2 regions of the Burkholderia sp. IDO3 genome follow, and region 2 is predicted to be linked to the other one. Evidence: predicted binding sites of a transcription regulator. Region 2 holds the regulator's gene; the other holds the start of a gene.
What was found. Region 2 encodes FliA, which starts transcription of late flagellar genes. Its sites were predicted from a motif close to CTAAAGTTTNNNNNNNNNNNGCCGNTA; they were not measured.
Positions count from the first base shown of each region.

Region 1: the regulator FliA is predicted to act here: its motif matches at 10,179-10,205, upstream of fliS (flagellar export chaperone FliS).

Region 1 is NZ_CP028963.1:3,464,767-3,476,501, reverse strand. It holds gene DCN14_RS31060 (coniferyl aldehyde dehydrogenase) at 1-409, opposite strand, end outside; gene DCN14_RS31045 (GMC family oxidoreductase N-terminal domain-containing protein) at 1,130-2,770, shown strand; gene DCN14_RS31040 (flagellar hook-length control protein FliK) at 2,802-4,082, opposite strand; gene fliJ (flagellar export protein FliJ) at 4,114-4,572, opposite strand; gene fliI (flagellar protein export ATPase FliI) at 4,578-6,119, opposite strand; gene fliH (flagellar assembly protein FliH) at 6,113-6,796, opposite strand; gene fliG (flagellar motor switch protein FliG) at 6,789-7,784, opposite strand; gene fliF (flagellar basal-body MS-ring/collar protein FliF) at 7,774-9,537, opposite strand; gene fliE (flagellar hook-basal body complex protein FliE) at 9,791-10,135, shown strand; gene fliS (flagellar export chaperone FliS) at 10,281-10,715, shown strand; gene DCN14_RS30995 (flagellar protein FliT) at 10,712-11,044, shown strand; gene DCN14_RS30990 (flagellar hook-length control protein FliK) at 11,120-11,735, shown strand, end outside.
Region 2 is NZ_CP028963.1:200,105-211,839, forward strand. It holds gene cheZ (protein phosphatase CheZ) at 1-400, shown strand, start outside; gene DCN14_RS15325 (DUF2844 domain-containing protein) at 645-1,148, shown strand; gene DCN14_RS15330 (DUF3443 domain-containing protein) at 1,165-2,421, shown strand; gene DCN14_RS15335 (VOC family protein) at 2,564-3,061, shown strand; gene flhB (flagellar biosynthesis protein FlhB) at 3,462-4,658, shown strand; gene flhA (flagellar biosynthesis protein FlhA) at 4,655-6,757, shown strand; gene flhF (flagellar biosynthesis protein FlhF) at 6,754-8,529, shown strand; gene DCN14_RS15355 (AAA family ATPase) at 8,522-9,331, shown strand; gene DCN14_RS15360 (RNA polymerase sigma factor FliA) at 9,347-10,081, shown strand; S-adenosyl-L-homocysteine riboswitch at 10,159-10,281, shown strand; gene ahcY (adenosylhomocysteinase) at 10,314-11,732, shown strand.

The DNA of each region.
Region 1 (11,735 bases), 330 kb from region 2:
CCAGCAGCACCGGGTAGTTCCACGGCACGACGATGCCGACCACGCCGAGCGGCTGCGGCAGCACCTTCGCGCGCGCCGGACGCAGCCACTTGTTCATCGGCTTGCGGATCGGCTTCATCCAGCGCTTGCCGTGCTTGAGCGCGTCGTCGATCTCTTCCTTCGCCATCCAGATTTCCGACAGCAGCACTTCCTGCTTCGCGCGATGACCGAAGTCGGCGCTGATCGCGTCGGCGAGCGCATCCGCGTGATCGATCAGCATCGTGCGCAGCGCGCGCAGATGCTGCGCGCGGGTGTCCCATTCCGGGTACGGCGCGCGCAGATAGGCCGCGCGCTGATCGCGCAGCAGCGACGTCAGCGCATCGAGCGACGGCAGCGCTTGCGGGGCCAGTTCGGGCAGGTCGTTTTTCATGTCGTCTCCTCCAGTGGGGCGTGGCGCGTCGGCCAGCGGTCAGGCCGCACGTGCCCGCTCGTCGAGCGTGGCGGGGCGGATCGGGGTGGCGCGCGTCGCGCGGCGCGGGGCCGGATGCGATACGCGGTCTGAAACCGGTTGCTGCGTGCGGCATGCGTCGCATCCGCGCGACGGTGTCCGCATCCGAAAACGGGGTTGCACGGCACGCGCGCGGGACGCGATGCGCTGCCCGGCGTGCATGCGATGTCGTGCTGCGCGTGCGTGCCGATGCACCGGAGCGGGGCGGCGCGCTGCGCGCGGCCGTGCGGAATCCGGTACGTCGTGCCGCGCGTGCGACAAGCCGTCCAAACGGTTGGCGGCGCCGCGCGCCGTTCGATTTCGATCGGCTGCGCGCGCGTTGCCGGACGTCACCGCATGGCCCGCCGTTTGAAATGAAATGCGGGCCGCGCGCAGTGCGTCCGGACGACCCGGTCGGCACACGGCCTGCAGAACCTGGCGCTGCATCGTCGTCTCCCCAGTTTCGCGACGGCGCGGCTTCTCGCGGCCGGTGCATCGCGTCGAATGAATCGATACATCTTAAATTTAGTTCACGCGGGCGTTTAGAGGAATCGCTCTTGAATCCGCGTGCCGCGCGCGCGACGGCCATTCCTACAATGCCCGAACATTACAAGCGGAGCCGGGCCGCGCCGGGTGCCGTTCATGACGCGAAGGAGACATGACATGCAATACGACTACATCATCGTCGGCGGAGGGTCGGGCGGGTCGAGCCTCGCCAGCCGTCTCGCCGATGCATGCCCCGACGCGACGATCGCGCTGATCGAGGCGGGCTCGCATACGGAGCGCAACCTGCTCGTGAACATGCCGGTGGGTATCGCGGCGCTCGTGCCGTTCAAGCTCGGCACGAACTACGGCTACGAGACGGTGCCGCAGCCGGGGCTCGGCGGCCGGCGCGGCTACCAGCCGCGCGGGCGCGGGATGGGCGGCTCGAGCGCGATCAACGCGATGATCTACACGCGCGGCCACCCGGGCGACTACGACGAGTGGGCGCAACTCGGCGCGACGGGCTGGGGCTGGCAGGACGTGTTGCCGTATTTTCGCCGCGCGGAAGGCAACCAGCGCGGCGCCGATGCGTGGCACGGCGCGGACGGCCCGTTGACCGTCTCCGATCTGCGCTTTCGTAATCCGTTCTCCGAACGATTCATCCAGGCCGCGCACGCGGCCGGCTATCCGCTGAACAACGACTTCAACGGCGCGACGCAGGAAGGCGTCGGCTTCTATCAGGTCACGCATCGCGACGGTTCGCGCTGCAGCGTCGCGCGGGCGTACATCTACGGCCGCAACCGGCCGAACCTGAACGTGATCACCGATGCGACGGTGCTGCGTGTGGGCTTCGACGGCAAGCGCGCGGTGGGCGTCGTGGTGTCGCGCAACGGCAGCGTCGAGACGCTCAGTGCACGCGCGGAGGTGATCCTGTCGGCCGGCGCGTTCAATTCGCCGCAACTGCTGATGTGCTCGGGGATCGGTCCGGCCGAACAGCTGCGCCGGCACGGGATCGCGGTGGTGCAGGATGCGCCGGACGTCGGCGCGAACCTGATCGACCATATCGACTTCATCATCAACACGCGCGTGAATTCGTCGCAGCTCGTCGGCATCTGCCTGCGCGGGATCGCGAAGATGACGCCGGCGCTCGCGCGCTACTTCTCGAGCCGCTCGGGGATGATGACGAGCAACGTCGCGGAAGCGGGCGGCTTCATCAAGAGCGATCCGTCGATCGATCGTCCGGACCTGCAACTGCATTTCTGCACGGCGCTGGTCGACGATCACAACCGCAAGATGCACTGGGGTTTCGGCTATTCGCTGCACGTGTGCGCGCTGCGTCCGTACAGCCGCGGCACGGTCGCGCTCGCGAGCGGCGATGCGCGCGATGCGCCGTTGATCGATCCGCGCTTTTTCAGCGATTCACGCGACCTGGACCTGCTCGTGCGTGGCGCGCAGGCGATGCGCCGGATCCTGTCGCAGGCGCCGCTCGCGTCGCAGGGCGGGCGCGAGCTGTACACGCGGGCGGACCAGAGCGAAGCCGAGCTGCGTGCGACGATCGTCGCGCATGCCGACACGATCTATCACCCGGTCGGCACCTGCCGGATGGGCTCGGACGCGCGGACGGTGGTGGATCCCCAATTGCGGGTGCGCGGCGTCGAAGGATTGCGCGTGGTGGATGCGTCGGTGATGCCGACGCTGATCGGCGGGAACACGAATGCGCCGTCGGTGATGATCGGCGAGCGCGCGGCGGACTTCATCGTCGCGGCGCGCAAGGGCGGCATGCCGCGCGGCGAGGCGGCCGCGGCGGTGCACGGCCGCTGAGCGGCACGCACCGGCACGCGGCGCGCGATGTTCAGGCAAACGTATCGACGAGGCCCACGCGGCTCACGGTCGCGGCGGCCGCTGCGGATTGCACAGCGTCGACCGGTGCATCGACGCCTGACGATCCGGCGCGTGCGCGCTGCGGCGACTGGCCGCCGGAGAAGCTCTGTTGCGCGTTCTGCTGTTGCGATGCGAAACCGCCGTCGCTGACGCTCGCGCTGCCGAGGCCGAGCCCGCCCGCTTCCATCGCTTCGCGCAGCTTCGGCAGCGCGGCTTCCACCGCATCGCGCACCTGCGCATGCTGCGACACGAACAGCGCGTGCGCGTGATTGTCGGCGACGCGCAGCACGACCTGCAGCGGGCCGAGGTCTGGCGGGTTCAGCGTCAGCTCGGCGCTCTGCTGGTGTGCGTTCGACAGGAACACGACCTTCTGGCTCAACGCGTCGGTCCAGTCGGCGGTGCCGACCTGCGGCGACAGCACGTGCGGGTTGGCCGCGGCGATCGCGCCGGCGGCCGGCGATGCCGGCACGCCGGACTGCGCCGCGGCGGCAGCCGTTGCGGCGGCCGCGGCCATCGCGTCGGCGCTCGGGCTCGCAGTGTCGCCGGTCTGCGCCAGCGCATGCGCAGCCGGCTCGGCGCTCGCGGCGGCCTGCAGCGCCTGCGCGTTGGCCTGCGTGGGTGTCTGCTGCGCGGCGAGCGCGCCTTTTGAGTCGGCAAGCGTGCGGTCGAACGCCGACGCCTTCGACGCGAGCGGCGCGGCGGCGGCCGATCCGGACGTCGCCGATGCCGTGCTCGCCCCGATCGCGCCCGCGCCGCCGGTCAGCTTCGCCAGCGCAGCCTGGAGCGCGTCGCGGCCCGATGCCGGCACGGCCGTCGCATCCTGGCTTGCGTGCCCCGCGGCATCCGGCTGGGCGGATGCCGCCGCGGCCGTCGCTGCATCGGCACTGGCCGGCGTTCCGTCGTTCACGCGTGCCTGCAGCTGCGCCTGCACGGCGGCCGCGGCCGCGGCGAGCGCGGCGGCGTCGCCATTGCTGGCGGTGCCCGCATCGTCGGCGGACTTGTCGTCGTCATCGCCGGGATGTCTGGCGCCGGCGGCCGGCGTCGACGACGCGTGTTTCGTCGCGGTATCCGGCTTGCTGCCGTGCGCTGTGTCGTGCCGCGTGACGACGCTGTGCTTCAGCGTCTGTGCGAACGGCGCGGCGGCCGGCGCGACCGCGGCATCGTTGCCGGCGGACGAACCCGCGCCGCGGACGGCGCCGAGTGCGGCGCCCGCGGTGTCGATCAGCGCGCCGAGCAGAGGAAGGGGAGGCATGGCGATTCTCTCGTTCGAAGGCGGTGGACGGTTATGCCGATCGGGCCGCATCGGCCCGCATGCGCAGCATCTTCGCGGCGTGCTCGTCGGCGTCGCGCTGCTCGCGCTTCGCCTCGCGCTGCGCGTCCTGCGCGACGCCGCGCGCCTGCAGGATTTCGTATGAGCCGACGGTGCGCTTCTTCTGCTGCCAGTTCGGGCGCGCTTCGTCGATGCGCGCTTCGGCGGCGGCCAGCACGTTGCGCTGCTGCGCGATCGCCGTGTCGAGCGTATCGATGAACGCCTGGAAATTGCGCCAGTTGCCGGCCGGCATGCCGTGCTGCGCGGACTGCGCGAAGTTCGCGTGGTATTCGTCGCGATAGCGCAGCAGCGCGTCGAGCTGTTCGGCGGCCGACGCGCGCTCGCGCTGCGCGGTGCCGAGCTGCTTCGCGGCCGTGTCGAGGTCTTCCTGCGCGCGGTCGAGCAGCAATTGAAGGGGAAAGCCGTGTGCCATCCGGGTCAGCCTCCGTATACGTCGAACAGCGCATCGAGCGCGGTGAGGCTGGACGCGAACGGCGCGCATTCGCGAAAGCCCTGCTGCAGGAACGATTCGATGCGCGGGTAGAGCGCGATCGCGCGGTCGAGCTGCGCGTCGCGGCCGGGCGCGTACGCGCCGACCGCGATCAGGTCGCGATTGCGCTGGTAGCGCGACAGCATCTGCTTGAACTGCCGCACGCGGTCGAGATGCTTTTCGTCGATCAGGGCGGTCATCGCGCGGCTGATCGACGCCTCGATGTCGATCGCCGGATAGTGACCGGCCTCGGCGAGCGCGCGCGACAGCACGACGTGGCCGTCGAGAATGGCGCGCGCCGAATCGGCGATCGGGTCCTGCTGGTCGTCGCCTTCGGTCAGCACCGTGTAGAACGCGGTGATCGAACCGCCGCCTTCGGGGCCGTTGCCGGTGCGTTCGACGAGCGCGGGCAGCTTCGCGAACACCGACGGCGGATAGCCTTTGGTCGCGGGCGGCTCGCCGATCGCGAGCGCGATCTCGCGCTGCGCCATCGCGTAGCGCGTGAGCGAATCCATCAGCAGCAGCACGTGCTTGCCCTGGTCGCGGAAATACTCGGCGAGCGACGTGGCGTACGCCGCGCCCTGCATCCGCAGCAGCGGCGACACGTCGGCCGGCGCCGCGACGACGACCGAGCGCGCGAGTCCGTCCTCGCCGAGGATCTGTTCGATGAATTCCTTCACTTCGCGGCCGCGTTCGCCGATCAGCCCGATCACGATCACTTCCGCGCTCGTGTAGCGCGCCATCGTGCCGAGCAGCACCGACTTGCCGACGCCGGAGCCCGCGAACAACCCCATCCGCTGCCCGCGGCCGACGGTGAGCAGCGCGTTGATCGCGCGCACGCCGACGTCGAGGACGTGGTGGATCGGCTCGCGATCGAGCGGGTTGATCGACGGCGCCGACAGCGGGGCGTCGGCGTTCGAGCCGAGCGGGCCGAGGCCGTCGAGCGGGCGGCCCGATGCGTCGACGACGCGCCCGAGCATCTTCCAGCCGACCGGCAGCCGCTTGGCGCCCGCGAGCGGGTCGGTGACGGGCGCGTTCTCGAGCGGCCACACGCGCGCGCCGGGCAAGACGCCCGCGACGTCGGTGGTCGGCATCAGGAACAGGCGGTCGCCGGAGAAGCCGACGACTTCCGCTTCCGCGTGCGGCAGCGTGCTGCCTGGCGGCAATTCGATCGTGCATTCGGCGCCGACCGACAGGCGCAGCCCGATCGCCTCCAGCACGAGGCCGGCTGCACGCGTGAGGCGCCCGCACGGGCGCAGCGGCAGCGCGCGCTGACTGCGCTCGGCGAGCCCGTTCAGGTGCGAGCGCCACTGTGCGAGATGCGGATTGTGCGGTGCGCGTGGCGCGTCGTCGGGCGTGCCGACCGCGAGCGGCTTCGCATGGCGGGCGGGGTCGTGCGCGCCGTCGGGGCCGAACGACGCGAGCGCGAGTTCGCGTTCGAGCGGCGTCATGCCGTCGTGCGCGAACGACTCGGGCACGCGCGTCACCACGCGCCCACCTTGCCGATCGCGGCGGCGACGCGCTGCCAGCGCGTGGGCAGCGTTGCGTCGACTTCGCCGGTGGCCGCATGCGCGCGGCAGCCGCCGCGCTCGATCGACGCGTCGGTGCGCACGTTCCAGCCGAGCGTATCGAGATCGTCCTGCAGATACGCTTCGACGACGGGCAGGTCGGCCGGATTCACCGCGAGATGCGGCGCGCCGGACAGCGCCGGCTCGGCGGCGAGCACGTCGCGCACGGCCGCGACGAGCGCGGCGGGATCATGCTTCACGTGCTGGCGCACGACCTGCTGCGCGATGTCGAGCGCGAGCTGCGCGAGGTCGGCCGCGAGATCGTGCCCAGCGTTCGACACGGCTTCGCGAAACGACGCGGCGAGGGCCGCGAGCTGCGCGGCCTGTTCGCGCGCTTCGGCCTGGCCGGCCTCGAAGCCCTGCGCGTGGCCCTGCTCGAAACCGGCCTGGTAGCCGCGTGCCTGGCCTTCGACGTGCCCGGCCGCATGGCCTTCGGCGTGCGCGGCGTCGCGCACGCGCTGCAATTCCTCGGCGAGCGCGGCGGCCGCCGCTGCCGCATCGTCGGCAGGCGGCGGGGGCGGCGGCGGATCGAACGACGTCATCTCCCACCGCTGGTACGCGGTGAGGGTGCCGGCGCGCGCGCGCTTGGAATCAGACATACGCGTCTTCCGACTTGCCGCCGATCACGACCTGGCCGCTTTCGGCGAGGTTGCGCACGATCTGCAGGATGCGGCGCTGCTGCGTTTCGACTTCGGACACGCGCACCGGGCCGCGCGCGTCGAGATCCTCGGCGAGCAGTTCGGCCGCGCGCTGCGACATGTTCGCGAGGAACTTCTGGCGCAGCGCGGGCGGCGCGCCCTTCAGCGCGACGATCAGCGTTTCCGACTCGACTTCCTTCAGCACCATCTGGATCGCGCGGTCCTCGAGGTCGAGCAGGTTCTCGAACACGAACATCTGGTCGATGATCTTCTGCGCGAGATCGGCGTCGTACTGGCGCACGCTTTCGAGCACGCCTTCTTCATGGTTGCTCGTCATGAAGTTCAGGATCTCGGCCGCGGTGCGGATGCCGCCCATCGGGCTGCGCTTGAGGTTGTCGCTGCCGGACAGCAGGCCGGTCAGCACGTCGTCGAGCTCGCGCAGCGCGGCCGGCTGGATGCCGTCGAGCGTCGCGATCCGCAGCATCACGTCGTTGCGCAGCCGCTCGGCGAAGCACGACGCGATCTCGGACGCCTGGTCGCGGTCGAGGTGCACGAGGATCGTCGCGATGATCTGCGGGTGCTCGTTCTTGATCAGCTCGGCGACGGCGCCCGAGTCCATCCACTTCAGGCCCTCGATGCCGCTGGTGTCGCTGCCCTGCAGGATGCGGTCGATCAGCACGCCGGCCTTGTCCTCGCCGAGCGCCTTGGTCAGCACCGAGCGGATGTAGTCGCTCGAATCGAGCGACAGCGCGGTGTGTCCCTCGGCTTCCTTCACGAAGTCCTGCAGCACGTCGTCGATCTGCTCGCGCGTGACGTTCTTCAGCGCGGCCATCGCGGCGCCGATCTTCTGGACCTCGCGCGGTGCGAGGAACCTGAATACCTGGGCGGCTTCTTCCTCGCCGATCGACATCAGCAGCAGCGCGCTCTTGGTCAAACCTTCAGCGTTCATCGGACACCCAATTCTTCACGACGGTGGCGACGATCTTCGGATCCCGGCGGGCGATCGTGCGCGCATAGTCGAGGTTGCGTTCGTGGCGGTGCTTCTCGTTCTCGAAGCCGAGCTGCAGCGGGTCGGCTTCGTCGGCGCCGAGCTGCGCGGGCAGGCCGTCGAGCGCGACCGGATCGTCCGGCGCCGCGAGCGCCGGCGCGACCGGCTGCGGCGGCGGGAACGCGCGGCGCATCGCCGGGCGCACGAACATGAAATAGAGCGCGATCGCAGCGACCGCGATGCCGAGCCACTTCGCGGCTTCCTTCGCCATCGCGATCATGTCCGGCTGGCGCCACCACGGCAGGTCGGCGTACGGGTCGCTCACGCTCGAGAACGCGCTGTTCACGACGTTGACGGAGTCGCCGCGCTTCTCGTCGTAGCCCATCGCGTCCTTCACGAGCTGCTCGACCTGCGCAAGCTTCGCGGGCGGCAGCGGCTGCATCGTCACGTGGCCCTTCGCGTCGGCGACCGGCTGGTAATTGACGACGACGGCGACCGACAGCCGCTTCACGTTGCCCATCGGCTGCTCGAGATGGCGGATCGTCTTGTCGAGCTCGTAGTTGGTCGTCTGGTCCTTGCGGTCGCTGACCGGCGTCGTCTGCGGCCCGCCCTGGCCGTTGGCGGCGACGACCGGCGCGGAAGCCGGCTGCGGCGGCGTGTTCGACAGCGCGCCCGGCACGCCCGATGCGCCGCCCTGCGCGAGTTCGGTCGCGCTGCTGGTCTGCTGGCTGCGGATCGCGGCCTGCTGCGGCGTGCCGTTCGGGCCGTAGCTTTCCGAGGTCTGCTCGATCTTCGAGAAATCGACGTCCGCGCTGACCTGCGAGCGCGCGTTGCCGGTGCCGAAGATCGGCGCGAGGATCGCGTCGATGCGCTTTTGCGTATTGCCCTCGATCTGCTGCACGTACTTGAGCTGGCTCGCGTCGAGGCCGGACACCGACGCGGACTGCGTGAGCAGGTTGCCGTCCTGGTCGACGATCGTCACGTTCTTCGCGGGCATGTCGGGCACGCCGGACGACACCATCCGCGTGATCGCCTGCACCTGGCCGTCGTCGAGCACGCGGCCCGGGTAGAGATCGACGAACACGGACGTGCTCGGCGCTTCCTTGTCGCGCACGAACACCGACGGCTTCGGGATCGCGAGATGCACGCGCGCGCCGCGCACGGCGTTGATCGACTCGATCGTGCGTTGCAGCTCGCCTTCGAGCGCGCGCTGGTAGTTCACCTGCTCGGCGAACTGGCTGATGCCGAATTTCTGGTTGTCCATCAGCTCGAAGCCGACCGAGCCGCCCTTGGGCAGGCCCATCGCGGCGAGCTTCAGGCGCGTTTCATGCACCTGGTTCGACGGCACGAGGATCGCGCCGCCGGCGTCGGCGAACTTGTATGGAACGTTTGCCTGCTGGAGCGCGGTGATGATCGCGCCGCCGTCGCGGTCCGACAGGTTGCTGTACAGCACGCGATAGTCGGGCGCGCGGCTCCACAGCACGAGCGCGGTGATCACGGCGACCGCGAACGCGACGGCGATCACGAACGGCAGCTTCGGGTTGCCCTTCATCCGCGAGATGCCCGGGATGCGTTCGGCGAAGCCGCCCAACCCGAAGTCCGCGCCAGCGCCGCCCGCTCCCGGCAGCGCGGCGGCCGCGGTGGCGCCTGGCACCGGGCTGGCGAGGCCCGCGCGGGCGTCGGGGTTGATCAGCGAATTGGCCTGCGAATCCATGCGACGAGTTTCTCCGGAGCGGGACGACTGAGCCGCTCGGACGAGCGGACGGACAATGACACGATGCGATTATCGTGATCCGGCGGCGCGTCCGATCGACCGAAAAGAGCGGGGTTTCCCCCGTACTTTCGCGGCTTTGGCGCGTGGTGCGCTGCTATCCTTTTTCGCGATCCGGCATGGTGCGCGTCGTGCGGCGCCGGCGGATCGCCCGGTCAGGCCGGGTCTCTTCTCTTAATTCAAGTCTGGGGACAGCATGACTGCCAACGTCAGCGGAATCGGATCGGTGTTGCAACAGATGCAGGCGATGGCCGCGCAGGCGTCCGGCGGGGTCGCGAGCCCGACGGCCGCGCTCGCCGGCTCCGGCGCCGCGACCGCCGGCACGTTCGCGAGCGCGATGAAGGCGTCGCTCGACAAGATCAGCGGCGACCAGCAGCACGCGCTGGGCGAGGCGCAGGCGTTCGAAGTCGGCGCGCCGAACGTGTCGCTGAACGACGTGATGGTCGACATGCAGAAGGCCAACATCGGCTTCCAGTTCGGGCTCCAGGTCCGCAACAAGCTCGTGAGCGCCTACAACGACATCATGCAGATGTCGGTGTGACGCGCGCCGGCCGGCCGCGTCGACGGGCCGGCGGCCCGCGCGCCTAAAGCTTTTCAATTTCCTTCCGATAACTGCGGAAGATGGCCGCGTCGTGCAATGCAGGGCGGCGGCCTCCGCATAGCCAACGCATCAAAAGGAGAAGCGCATGTTTTCCCCAGGACACGCTGGAGCCAGTGCGTACGCGCGTGTCGGCGTCGAGACGGGGGTGATGGGCGCGTCCCCGCACCGGCTGATCGCGATGCTGTACCAGGGCGCGCGGCAGGCCATCGCGCTCGCGCGCCTGCACTTGCAGCAAGGCAACGTGCCGGCCCGCGGCGAAGCGATCGGCAAGGCGATCGGGATCGTCGAGAGCGGCCTGCAGGCTTCGCTGAACCGCGACGCGGGCGGCGAGATCGCCACGCGCCTCGACGCGCTGTACGCGTATATCGGCCGGCGCCTGCTGCAGGCCAATGCGGACGCGAGCGATGCGATGCTGGTCGAGGCCGACGGGCTGCTCGCGACGCTCGAGGAAGCATGGACGGGCATCGCGCCGGAAGTCGCGCGCATGGCCGCACAACAGGCAGCGGGCGCGGCGCGATGAATCGCAAGGCCGAGTATTTCGCGCGTTACGAGGCGCTCGCGGCCGTGTCGGGCCGGATGCTGTGCGCCGCGCGCGGCGCGGACTGGAGCGCGCTGCCGGAATTGCAGGCCGAATTCCTGCAACTCGTCGACGGGCTGAAGGAGGCCGATCCGGGCGTCACGCTCGACGAATCGGACCTCGGCCGCAAGCTCGGCCTGATTCGCCGCATCCTCGCCGACGACGCCGCGATTCGCGATCTCGCGAGCCCGGAAGTCGCGCGGCTGTCCGCGCTGTTCGAGGCGCGGCGCTCGACCAAGGTATTGACCGATCTCTACCGCGCACGCGGGTAGCGTTCGTTGGCCGCGGCCGCGGTTCCCGCGCGCCCGAATTCGCAACGAGGTGGCTGAGGTGAGCAGGCTCCGATCATGACCGGTATCGACTCCGTTGCGGCCGCCCTGCTGGCGAGCCGCCTCGACAGCCTGCTGACCGGCACCGTGTCGGCGCCCGCCGGCGGCGGCGCGACCGCGCAGGTCGGCACGCCGGGCACCGGCGCTTCGTCGATGCCGGCGGCGAACGGCTCGCCTGCCGCGCCGCCGGCCTCCGCTCAAACCGCGCTGTCCGATGTCGCGCTCGTGCTCGATGCGATTTCGCGCGCGGGCGGCGCCGCGACCCCCGTGGTCGCCGGGCGAGCGCCGCTGCTGGCTGATCCCGCCGTGCTGCTGACCGATCCGGCACCGCCGCCGGCGTCCGGTCCGGCCGCGTCGGCCGCCGCTTCTGGCGCGAATGCCGCGAATGCCGCCGCGCCGCCCGTCGCGGTGCTGCATGCCGCACTCGCGCAGGCCGTGAGCGAAAGCGGCCTCTTCTACGAATCCCATCTCGCGCAATGGCTGGCCGGCCAGCGCCCGCTCGCCGCGCTGCTGCGCGAACCGCAGGCGCGGCTTGCCGCGCTCGGGCAGGCTGCCGCGGACGGTGCGTCCGACGCGCTCGACGAACTGCTCGCGCCGCGCTCGCCGCTGCCGGCCGCGGCACGAACCGCCGCGC
Region 2 (11,735 bases):
CGCGGCGCCGATCGAGCACGCGGAAGTGCGCGAGCTGATGGGCGACACGCGCGCGTTCCTGCACGGCTTGCCCGACGCGACGTCCGCAACCAGCGCGCAGTTGCTCGAGATCATGCTCGCGCAGGACTTCCAGGATCTGACCGGGCAGGTGATCAAGAAGATCATGGACATGGTCTACCTGATCGAGCAGCAACTGCTCACCGTGCTCGTCGAGAACATCGCGCCCGAGCGGCGCGAGCAGTTCGCGGCGACCGCGGCCGCGCTCGCGGCCGAGCACGTGAGCACGACCGGCAGCCCCGAGTCGCTGCTGAACGGGCCGCAGGTCGCGCCCGAAGGCAAGTCCGACGTGGTGCAGGACCAGGCGCAGGTCGACGACCTGCTCGCGAGCCTGGGCTTCTGACCCTGCGGCATCGCGCCGGCCCTCCATATCGTGGAGCGGCCCGGTGCGCATGGCTTTCACGTTTCCCCCGGGCCCGCCGCGAGCGGGCCGCGCTGCGTCGATTTGACACTCGGACACACTCCGCAGGCATACTACGCGTCAGCAGCAACGAAGCGTCATTCTTACGACTTTCATTGGTTGACCTGCGGCGCCGAGCCTGACAGCGGGGCCGACGGCAACGAAGCCAGTCCCTTTGGGGGGGAACGTGAAGCTGAAACGCTTGGGCTGGACCGCCGCGCATGCGGCGGTTGCGATGGGTGTGCTGTGGACCGTCCACGCACAGGCCGAACTGGGCGGCGCGCCGATGTCGCCGCCGGCGGACGATCACGCGGCCACCGTGCGCGCGCTGCAGCGCGCGATGCGCTCGGCCGACGGCGCACAGGCGAGCGCGGCCGCCTATACCGTGCGCGAAATCACGCTCGGATCGGGCACCGTCATCCACGAATACACGTCCGCGGCCGGCACCGTGTTCGGCCTCGCGTGGCGCGGGCCGGCGATGCCGGATCTGGCGTCGCTCCTCGGCAGCTATTTCCCGCAGTACACCGCCGGCGTTCAGGCGGCGCACGCGGCGCGCGGCTGGCGCGCACCGGTGTCCGTCGACACGAGCAATCTCGTGATCCGCACGGGCGGCCACATGGGCGCGTTCGCGGGCCAGGCGTGGCTGCCGACGGCGCTGCCTGCCGGGCTGACCGGCACCGACATCCAGTGACAGCGGGAGAGCGACCTTGCGAATTCCTCGTACATTCAAGCGCTGGCTCGGCCTGCTGAGCCTGGCGGCCGCGACGGCCATGCTCGTGACGGCATGCGGCGGCGGCGACGGCGGCGATAACAACAACAACGGTAACAACGGCAATAACGGCGGCAACGCCGGCGTATCGGACGGCAATACCGCCAATACGGCCGTGATCACCGTCGGCACCGGCGTCGCGCGCGTGATCAACATCCCGACCGTCAGCGTGAAGATCTGCGTGCCCGGCACGTCGAACTGCCAGGTGGTCAACAACGTGCTCGTCGACACGGCGTCGTACGGGCTGCGGCTGGTCGGCAGCGCCGTGTCGGGCGTGCTCGGCAGCCTGCCGCAGGTGACGAGCGGCGGCGCGCCGGTCGCCGAATGCGGCAAGTTCGTGTCCAGCTACACGTGGGGCACGGTGCGTACCGTCGACCTGACGATCGGCTCGGAGCAGGCGGGCTCGCTGCCGGTGCAGATCATCGGCGACCTCGGCACGACCGGCGTACCGAGCTCGTGCACCAACGGCGGAGCGTCGGCGAACTCGGCCAGCGATCTCGGCGCGAACGGCATTCTCGGCATCGGGCCGGCGCCGGTGGACTGCGGCACGAACTGCGCGACGTCGACGTCGGCGACCTACAACAACTACTATGCGTGCCCGAACGGCAATTCGAGCTGTGCGGTTGCGCTGGTGCCGATTGCGCAGCAGGTCGCCAACCCGGTTCATCGTTTCGCGACGGACAACAACGGCGTGATCGTGCAGATGCCGAGCATTTCCAACAGCGGGCAGAGCAGCGCGACCGGCCAGCTGACGTTCGGGATCGGCACGCAGAGCAACAACGCGCTCGCCGCGTCGACGGTGATGACGTCGGCGACGACGGGCGACGTGAGCGCGACGTTCCTCGGCGGCAGCGTGACCGCGTTCTTCGATACGGGCTCGAACGCGTATTTCTTCAGCGACTCGTCGCAGACGAAGTGCTCGACCAACACGCAGTTCTACTGCCCGTCGTCGACGGCGACCTACACGGCGACGCTGACCGGCCAGAACGGGACGACGGGCGGCGTGTCGATGTCGATCCAGAACGCCGATTCGCTGTTCGCGAACCCGTCGACGTTCGCGTTCAACGACATCGCCGGCCCGTTCGGCGCGTCCGGATGGCTCGATCTCGGCATGCCGCACTTCTACGGCAAGACGATCTACTTCGGGATGGACAAGACCGCGAGCGGCGGCGCGGCGCCTTACGTCGCGTTCTGATCGCGCACGCGGCACGGCAGCAAAAGGGGGCGAGCGATCGCCCCTTTTTTATCCCCGGGGCGGCCTCGGGCGGCGTACGGATCCAGCGCCTACGATATAAGACCAGGCACGGATGCCCGCAAGACATCGAGGAGGCAGCATCATGAGCCGGCGCTTTCAACGCATCACGCCGTTCCTGTGGTTCGACCGCGACGCCGAGGCGGCCGCCAACTTCTACGTGTCGGTGTTCGACGACGCGCGCATCGTGCACGTCGCGCGCTACGGCAAGGCCGGTGCCCAGGTGTCCGGGCACGCGGAGGGCGCGGTGATGACCGTGTCGTTCGAGCTCGACGGGGTGGCGTTCCTCGCGCTGAACGGCGGTCCGGCGTTTCCGCTCACGCCGGCCGTGTCGTTCGTGGTGAACTGCCGCGACCAGCACGAGATCGACCGCTACTGGGCGGCGCTGTCCGATGGCGGCGACGAGCGCGCGCAGCGGTGCGGCTGGCTGCGCGACCGCTTCGGCGTGTCGTGGCAGGTCGTGCCGGTGCAGATGTCCGGGTTGATGACGGGCGACCCGGCGCGCGCCGAGCGCGTGATGGCGCAGGTGATGAAGATGAGGAAGCTCGATCTCGGGCTGCTGCAGCAGGCGGCGGCCGGGTAGGAACCGCGCCCGCATGCCGGCCTCGCGTGGCCGGCATGCGGGCCGGTGCGCCCTGGCGTGCGGCGCTGCCGCCTCGGGGCGGCTTGCCCGCCGCTTCACCTCCGGGTCTAATCCGCCGCATCGCCGCATCGCCGCATCGCCGCATCGCCGCATCGCCGCATCGCCGCATCGCCGCATCGCCGCATCGCCGCATCGTCCCTTCCTCCCTTCCTCCGTCGTCACCTTCACCGTCCCCCCGCCGCGCCGCCGTTCGTGCCCCCGATTCCCCCGCCTCAAGCCCGTCCGATTCCCTGAAATACCCCCCTTTCCCGGCTTTGCTCGACCGATCGGCGTTTGACGCGCGCATGAATAATCGGTGTCACTGGAAAGCGGCATTTCGCCGTACCCGACTGGAGGCCCCGTGGCAGACGAGAGCGATCTCGACAGAACCGAAGCCGCCACTCCGAGACGCCGCGAGAAGGCGCGCGAGGAGGGGCAGGTCGCGCGTTCGCGCGAACTGGCTTCGTTCGCGCTGCTCGCGGCCGGGTTCTATGGCGCATGGCTGCTCGCGGGTCCGTCGGGTGCGCATCTGCAGACGATGCTGCGCGGCGCCTTCTCGTTCGACCGCGCGACGGCGTTCGACACGAACCGGATGCTGTCCGCGGCCGGCAGCGCGAGCGCCGAAGGCTTCGCCGCGCTGCTGCCGCTGCTCGCGCTGACCGGCCTGGCCGCGCTGGCCGCGCCGATGGCGCTCGGCGGCTGGCTGATCTCGCAAAAGACCTTCGAACTGAAGTTCGACCGCCTGAACCCGATCTCCGGCCTCGGCCGCATCTTCTCGATCCAGGGGCCGATCCAGTTGGGGATGTCGCTCGCGAAGACGCTCGTCGTCGGCGGGATCGGCGGGATCGCGATCTGGCGCAGCAAGGACGAACTGCTCGGCCTCGCGACCCAGCCGCTCGGCGCGGCGCTTGCCGACGCGCTGCATCTGGTCGCCGTGTGCTGCGGCACGACCGTTGCCGGGATGCTGGTCGTCGCCGCGCTCGACGTGCCTTACCAAATCTGGCAGTACAACAAGAAGTTGCGCATGACGAAGGAAGAAGTGAAGCGCGAGCATCGCGAGAACGAAGGCGATCCGCACGTGAAGGGCCGCATCCGCCAGCAGCAGCGCGCGATCGCGCGGCGCCGGATGATGGCTGCCGTGCCGAAGGCCGACGTGGTCGTCACGAACCCGACGCACTTCGCCGTCGCGCTGCAATACACGGATGGCGAGATGCGCGCGCCGAAGGTCGTCGCGAAGGGCGTGAACCTCGTCGCCGCACGCATCCGCGAGCTCGCGGCCGAGCACAACGTGCCGCTGCTCGAAGCGCCGCCGCTCGCGCGTGCGCTGTATCACAACGTCGAACTCGAACGCGAGATTCCCGGCTCGCTGTACTCGGCCGTCGCCGAGGTGCTTGCGTGGGTCTACCAGCTCAAGCGCTTCCGCGCGGAAGGCGGCGCGTTCCCGGCGGCGCCGGTCGATCTCGTCGTGCCGGCCGAGCTCGACCAGGGCACGTCGGTGCCGGCCGACGACGCGCGCGAGGAAGCCGACGACGCACTAGGCACGCGAGGCGCGGCATGAGCACCCCGACCACCGGCCTGTTCGGCAAGCGCCCGAACCCGTTCGCCGGCACCAACCTGCGCGCGCTCGCCGGCCCGATCCTCATCTGCATGATCCTGGGGATGATGATCCTGCCGCTGCCGCCGATGCTGCTGGATCTGCTGTTCACGTTCAACATCGCGCTGTCGGTGATGGTGCTGCTCGTCAGCATGTATACGATGAAGCCGCTCGATTTCGCGGCATTCCCGAGCGTGCTGCTGTTCTCGACGCTGCTGCGCCTGTCGCTGAACGTCGCGTCGACGCGCGTGGTGCTGCTCGAGGGCCACACCGGCCCCGACGCGGCCGGCCAGGTGATCGAGGCGTTCGGCCACTTCCTCGTCGGCGGCAACTTCGCGGTCGGCATCGTCGTGTTCGTGATCCTGATGATCATCAACTTCATGGTCATCACGAAGGGCGCGGGGCGGATCGCCGAAGTGTCCGCGCGCTTCACGCTCGACGCGATGCCGGGCAAGCAGATGGCGATCGACGCCGACCTGAACGCGGGCCTCATCAACGAAGAGCAGGCGCGCAAGCGCCGCACCGCGGTCGCGCAGGAAGCCGAGTTCTACGGGTCGATGGACGGCGCGTCGAAGTTCGTGCGCGGCGACGCGATCGCCGGCCTGATCATCATGGCGATCAACGTGATCGGCGGGCTGATCGTCGGGATGGTCCAGCACGACATGAGCTTCGCCGCGGCGGGCACCAACTACACGCTGCTGACGATCGGCGACGGCCTCGTCGCGCAGATTCCGTCGCTCGTGATCTCGACGGCGGCCGGCGTGATCGTGTCGCGCGTCGCGACCGACGAGGACATCGGCACGCAGATCACCGGCCAGTTGTTCGCGAACCCGCGCGTGCTGGTCATCACCGGCTCGATCATCGTGCTGATGGGGCTGATCCCGGGCATGCCGCACTTCGCGTTCCTCGCGCTCGGCGGCGGCGCGATCTGGCTGGCGCGCACCCAGACCCGCCGCGCGGCGGCCCGCGTGGCGGCCGGCGACGTGACCGAGATCGCGCCGCCCGCCGCGCTGCCGGGAGAAAGCCACGAAGCGACCTGGGACGACGTGCAGCTGATCGATCCGCTCGGCCTCGAAGTCGGCTACCGGCTGATTCCGCTCGTCGACAAGAACAGCGACGGCGAGCTGCTCAAGCGCATCAAGAGCATCCGCAAGAAATTCGCGCAGGAAATCGGCTTCCTGCCGCCGGTGATCCACATCCGCGACAACCTCGAGCTGCGGCCGAACGCGTACCGGATCGCGCTGAAGGGCGTCGAGATCGGTACCGGCGAGGTGTTCCCCGGCCAGTGGCTCGCGATCAACCCGGGCCAGGTGACGGCCGCGCTGCCGGGCGCGCTCACGCAGGATCCGGCGTTCGGGCTGCCGGCCGTGTGGATCGACGTCGCGATGCGCGAGCAGGCGCAGGTGTACGGCTACACGGTGGTCGATGCGAGCACGGTGGTCGCGACGCACCTGAACCATCTGGTCGTCCAGCATGCGGCCGAACTGCTCGGCCGCCAGGAAGTGCAGGCGCTCGTCGAGCGCACCGGCAAGGACGCGCCGTCGCTCGTCGAGGATCTCGTGCCGAAGACGATCTCGCTCACGACGCTGCAGAAAGTGCTGCAGAACCTGCTCGACGAAGGCGTGCCGATCCGCGACATGCGCACGATCCTCGAATCCGTGTCCGAACACGCGGGCCGCGGCGACGCGTACGAGATCACCGCCGCGGTACGGCTGTCGCTCGGCCGGGCGATCACGCAGCAGTGGTATCCGGGCGCGGGCGAGATGCAGGTGATGGGTCTCGATTCGAATCTCGAGCGCGTGCTGTCGCAGGCGCTCGCCACCGGCGCAAATCCGGGCCTCGAGCCGGGCCTTGCGCACAACCTTCTGACCGGCACGCAGCAAGCGATGCTGCGTCAACAGAATCTCGGGCTGCCGCCCGTGCTGCTCGTGCAGCACGCGTTGCGCGCGATGCTCGCGCGTTTCCTGCGCCGCAGCCTGCCGCAATTGAAAGTGCTGTCGTACGCCGAAGTGCCGGATACACGCACGATCAAAGTCGTTAACGTCATCGGGGGTCCCGCTTGAACATTCGCAAATTCACCGGCGCGACCAGCCGCGACGCGCTTCGCCTCGTGCGCGAAGCACTCGGCGCCGACGCCGTCGTGCTGTCGAACCGCACGCTCGATGACGGTAGCGTCGAAATCGTTGCACTCGCCGATTCGGACCTCGCCGCGGTCGCGCCGTCGGCTGCCGTCCGCCCGCGCGCGAGCGCGCCGCGGCCGGAGTCCGTGCCGGCCGCCGCGGTGCCGGGCATCGTGTCGCGCCCGGGCGCCGCGCCCGCACGTCCGGCCGGCAATCCGTATGCCGCCGGCGCCGGCGGCCTGCCGGACGTGTTCTCGTCGGTGTTCGGCGCCAGCGCCGAAGCGGCGGAGCCGGCCGCGTTCGACGCCGACACGAATGCGCCGGCCGAGCTGTCGCCGTCGCGCGCCGCGTCGGCGTCCGCAGCCACCGCGCCCGCGACGCCCTCCGAACCCGCGCCGTGGCTCGTCGAGCATGCGAAGCGCCTGACGCAGCAGCGCGACGCGCTGATGATCCGTACCCACGCGGCACCCGCCGCGCCGCAAGCGCCGGCCCCCGCACCGCAGGACGCGGCGCCGGCCGGCTGGGCGCGCGACATCGTGCGCGACGCCGAACGCCGGATGCCGGCCGCGACCGCGGCCACCGCCCGTACGAACGACACCGCCGCCGCCCGTGCGAACGACGCGGACGCCGCGAAGCCGGCCGAGCGCGCGCGCCTGTCCGCCGACGCGGCCGCCGTGGTCGCCGACGCCGTGAAGTCGCGTATCGAAAGCGTCGTCAACGACACGGTGATGCACGAGCTCGGCGCGATGCGCGGGATGATGCAGGAGCAGTTCGACAGCCTGATGTGGCACGATCGCCAGCGCCGCAGCCCGGTGCACGGCGCGCTGACCAAGCACCTGTTCGCGGCCGGCTTCTCCGCGCAGCTCGTGCGGATGCTGGTCGACAACCTGCCGCCGGGCGACGGCACGCAGACCTTCGAGCAGGCTCTCGAATGGGCGCAGTCGGTGCTCGCGGCGAACCTGCCGGTGCTCGACAGCGAGGATGCGCTGATGGAGCGCGGCGGCGTGTTCGCGCTGATGGGGCCGACCGGCGTCGGCAAGACGACCACCACCGCGAAGCTCGCCGCGCGCTGCGTGATGCGCTTCGGCGCGAGCAAGGTCGCGCTGCTGACCACCGACAGCTACCGGATCGGCGGTCACGAGCAACTGCGCATCTTCGGCAAGATCCTCGGCGTGCCGGTGCACGCGGTGAAGGATGCGGGCGATCTCGCGCTCGCGCTGTCCGAACTGCGCAACAAGCACATCGTGCTGATCGACACGATCGGCATGAGCCAGCGCGATCGCGCGCTGTCCGACCAGATCGCGATGCTGCACGGCGCGAACGCGCCGGTGCAGCGCCTGCTGCTGCTCAACGCGACGAGCCACGGCGACACGCTCAACGAAGTCGTCCAGGCGTACCGCAGCGCGGGCGAGCATCCGCAGGCGGCATCTCCGGGCCTCGCCGGCTGCATCCTGACCAAGCTCGACGAGGCGACGCACCTGGGCGGCGTGCTCGACACGGTGATCCGCTACAAGCTGCCCGTTCACTACGTGTCGACCGGCCAGAAGGTGCCGGAGAACCTGTATGTCGCGACGACCCGCTTCCTGCTGAAAAGCGCGTTCTGTGTGCCGCGCGACGGCTCGCCCTTCGTGCCGCAGGACGAGGACATGCCGACGCTGCTTTCCGCACTGACCGTACGTTCCACCGCCGAACTGCACGAGGTGCGATTTGGATAAACGGATCATCGACCAGGCCGAAGGGCTGCGCCGCCTGCTGGCCGGACGCGCGTCGCGCGTCGTCGCGGTGACGGGCGGCCCGGCGGGCGTCGGCTGCACCACCACCGTCGTGAACCTCGCGGCGGCGCTGGCCGCGCTCGGCAAGGACGTGCTCGTCGTCGACGAGCGCGCCGGCGCGCGTTCGGCCACCGCGACGCTCGCGGGCGCACGGCTGCGCGACGGCGAACGCACGCGGGTGGCCGCCGGCTTCGGCCTGTGCGCGGCCGGGCAGGGCGGCTACAGCGATGCGCAGTTGAGCGACTTCATCGACGGCCAGGCCGACATCGTGCTGGTCGATGCGCGGCCCGGCGCCGACGGCGCGCTCTCGGCGCTCGCGCGCGAGGCGCACGACGTGCTGATCGTCACGCGGGTTTCCGCGAAGGCGATCACCGAAGCCTACGCGTGCATGAAGCGCCTGCACTTCGCGCAAGCGCTCGCGCAGTTCCGCGTGCTGACCAACCACGTCGGCAACCACGCGGACGCGAAGACCGCCTTCGACAACCTGGCGGGCGTCGCGAACCGCTACCTGACGGTGTCGATCGCGGATGCCGGCTGCGTGAGCGCCGACCCGCTCGTCGAGCGGGCGCGCGAACTGATGCACACCGCGGTCGACGCGTTCCCGTCGTCGGCGGCCGCGCGCGACTACCGGCAGATTGCCGCCGACTTGCTGTACTGGCCGATGCGCCCGCGTTCGGGGGCGGGCCGCGCCGTCCACGCGGGCGGCAAGCCGTCGTACGAGGCGAGTGCGGCCCACGCCGCGTGAGCGAAGGAGAGAGCCATGATGTACAACGCTCAAGGAAAGATGACCCAGGCCGACGTGCTCGCGCAATACGCGCCGCTCGTGCGGCGCCTGGGGTTGCAGCTCGTCGCGAAGATGCCGGCGAGCGTCGATCTCGACGACCTGATCCAGGCCGGCATGATCGGCCTGATGGATGCGGCCGGCCGCTACAAGGAAGACCAGGGCGCGCAGTTCGAGACCTATGCGACGCAGCGCATTCGCGGCGCGATGCTCGACGAGCTGCGCAGCAACGACTGGCTGCCGCGCAGCCTGCGCAAGACGTCGCGCGAGGTCGAGCACGCGGTGCACCAGGTCGAGCAGCAGCTCGGCCGCTCGGCGAGCGAGGCCGAGATCGCGCAGCACCTGAAGATGCCGCTCGACGAATACCAGGGGATGCTGCAGGACCTGCACGGCAGCCAGCTCATCTACTACGAGGATTTCGACCGCGCGGCCGACGACGAGCCGTTCCTCGACCGCTATCGCGTCGATCACGCCGATCCGCTGTCGGCGCTGCTCGACGACCATCTGCGCGATGCGCTCGTCGACGCGATCGAGCGGCTGCCCGAGCGCGAGAAGCTGCTGATGTCGCTGTATTACGAGCGCGGGCTGAACCTGCGCGAGATCGGCGCGGTGCTCGAAGTCAGCGAGTCGCGCGTGTGCCAGCTGCACAGCCAGGCCGTTGCGCGGCTGCGCGCGCGGTTGCGCGAACAGGCGTGGGTCGGCGCGGAAACCTGACCCTTTCATTGTGCCCACGCGCGCCGACGCCGCGCGTGCCGCGCAATTCTCGCGCCGATTTGCTACAATCCCTCCCGTTTTCCGAGGAGCGTTGCGACGGACCTTCTGCGTCCGCCAGGCTCGGAGAGCTTCACCAAGCAGCCGTGCGGCGAGATGTTGGATGCGCGCCGGCCCCGCTTCCTGAACGGCGCTCACGTCACCAATCTAGAAACTTTTTAGAAAGGAGGGCGTGATGAACGCCATTATCGATTCCCAGGCTTCCAAGGATTACGTCGTCGCCGACATGGCGCTTGCCGGCTGGGGCCGCAAGGAACTGAACATCGCCGAGACCGAAATGCCGGGCCTCGTGCAGATCCGCGACGAATACAAGGCGCAGCAGCCGCTGAAGGGCGCGCGCATCGCGGGCTCGCTGCACATGACGATCCAGACCGGCGTGCTGATCGAGACGCTGAAGGCGCTCGGCGCCGATGTCCGCTGGGCGTCGTGCAACATCTTCTCGACGCAGGACCACGCGGCTGCCGCGATCGTCGAATCGGGCACGCCGGTGTTCGCGTTCAAGGGCGAGTCGCTCGACGAATACTGGGAGTTCTCGCACCGCATCTTCGAATGGCCGAACGGCGAATTCGCGAACATGATCCTGGACGACGGCGGCGACGCAACGCTGCTGCTGATCCTCGGCTCGAAGGCCGAGAAGGACCGTTCGGTGATCGCGAAGCCGACCAACGAGGAAGAAGTCGCGCTGTACAAGTCGATCGCGACGCACCTCGACGCCGACCCGACCTGGTACTCGACGCGTCTCGCGCACATCAAGGGCGTAACCGAGGAAACCACGACCGGCGTGCACCGCCTGTACCAGATGGAAAAGGACGGCCGCCTGCCGTTCCCGGCGTTCAACGTGAACGACTCGGTCACCAAGTCGAAGTTCGACAACCTGTACGGCTGCCGTGAATCGCTCGTCGACGGCATCAAGCGCGCGACCGACGTGATGATCGCGGGCAAGGTCGCGGTCGTCGCGGGCTACGGCGACGTGGGCAAGGGCTGCGCGCAATCGCTGCGCGGCCTCGGCGCGACCGTGTGGGTCACCGAAATCGATCCGATCTGCGCGCTGCAGGCGGCGATGGAAGGCTACCGCGTCGTGACGATGGAATACGCGGCCGACAAGGCCGACATCTTCGTGACGGCGACCGGCAACTTCCACGTGATCGGCCACGATCACATGAAGGCGATGCGCCACAACGCGATCGTCTGCAACATCGGCCACTTCGACTCGGAAATCGACGTCGCGTCGACCCGCCAGTACCAGTGGGAAAACATCAAGCCGCAGGTCGACCACATCATCTTCCCGGACGGCAAGCGCGTGATCCTGCTGGCCGAAGGCCGCCTGGTGAACCTCGGCTGCGCGACCGGCCACCCGTCGTTCGTGATGTCGAACTCGTTCGCGAACCAGACGCTCGCGCAGATCGAACTGTTCGTGCGCGGCGCCGAGTACGAAAACAAGGTGTACGTGCTGCCGAAGCACCTCGATGAAAAGGTCGCGCGCCTGCACCTCGCGCGCATCGGCGCGAACCTGTCCGTGCTGTCGGACGAGCAGGCTTCGTACATCGGCGTGCAGAAGGACGGCCCGTTCAAGCCGAACCACTACCGCTACTGATGC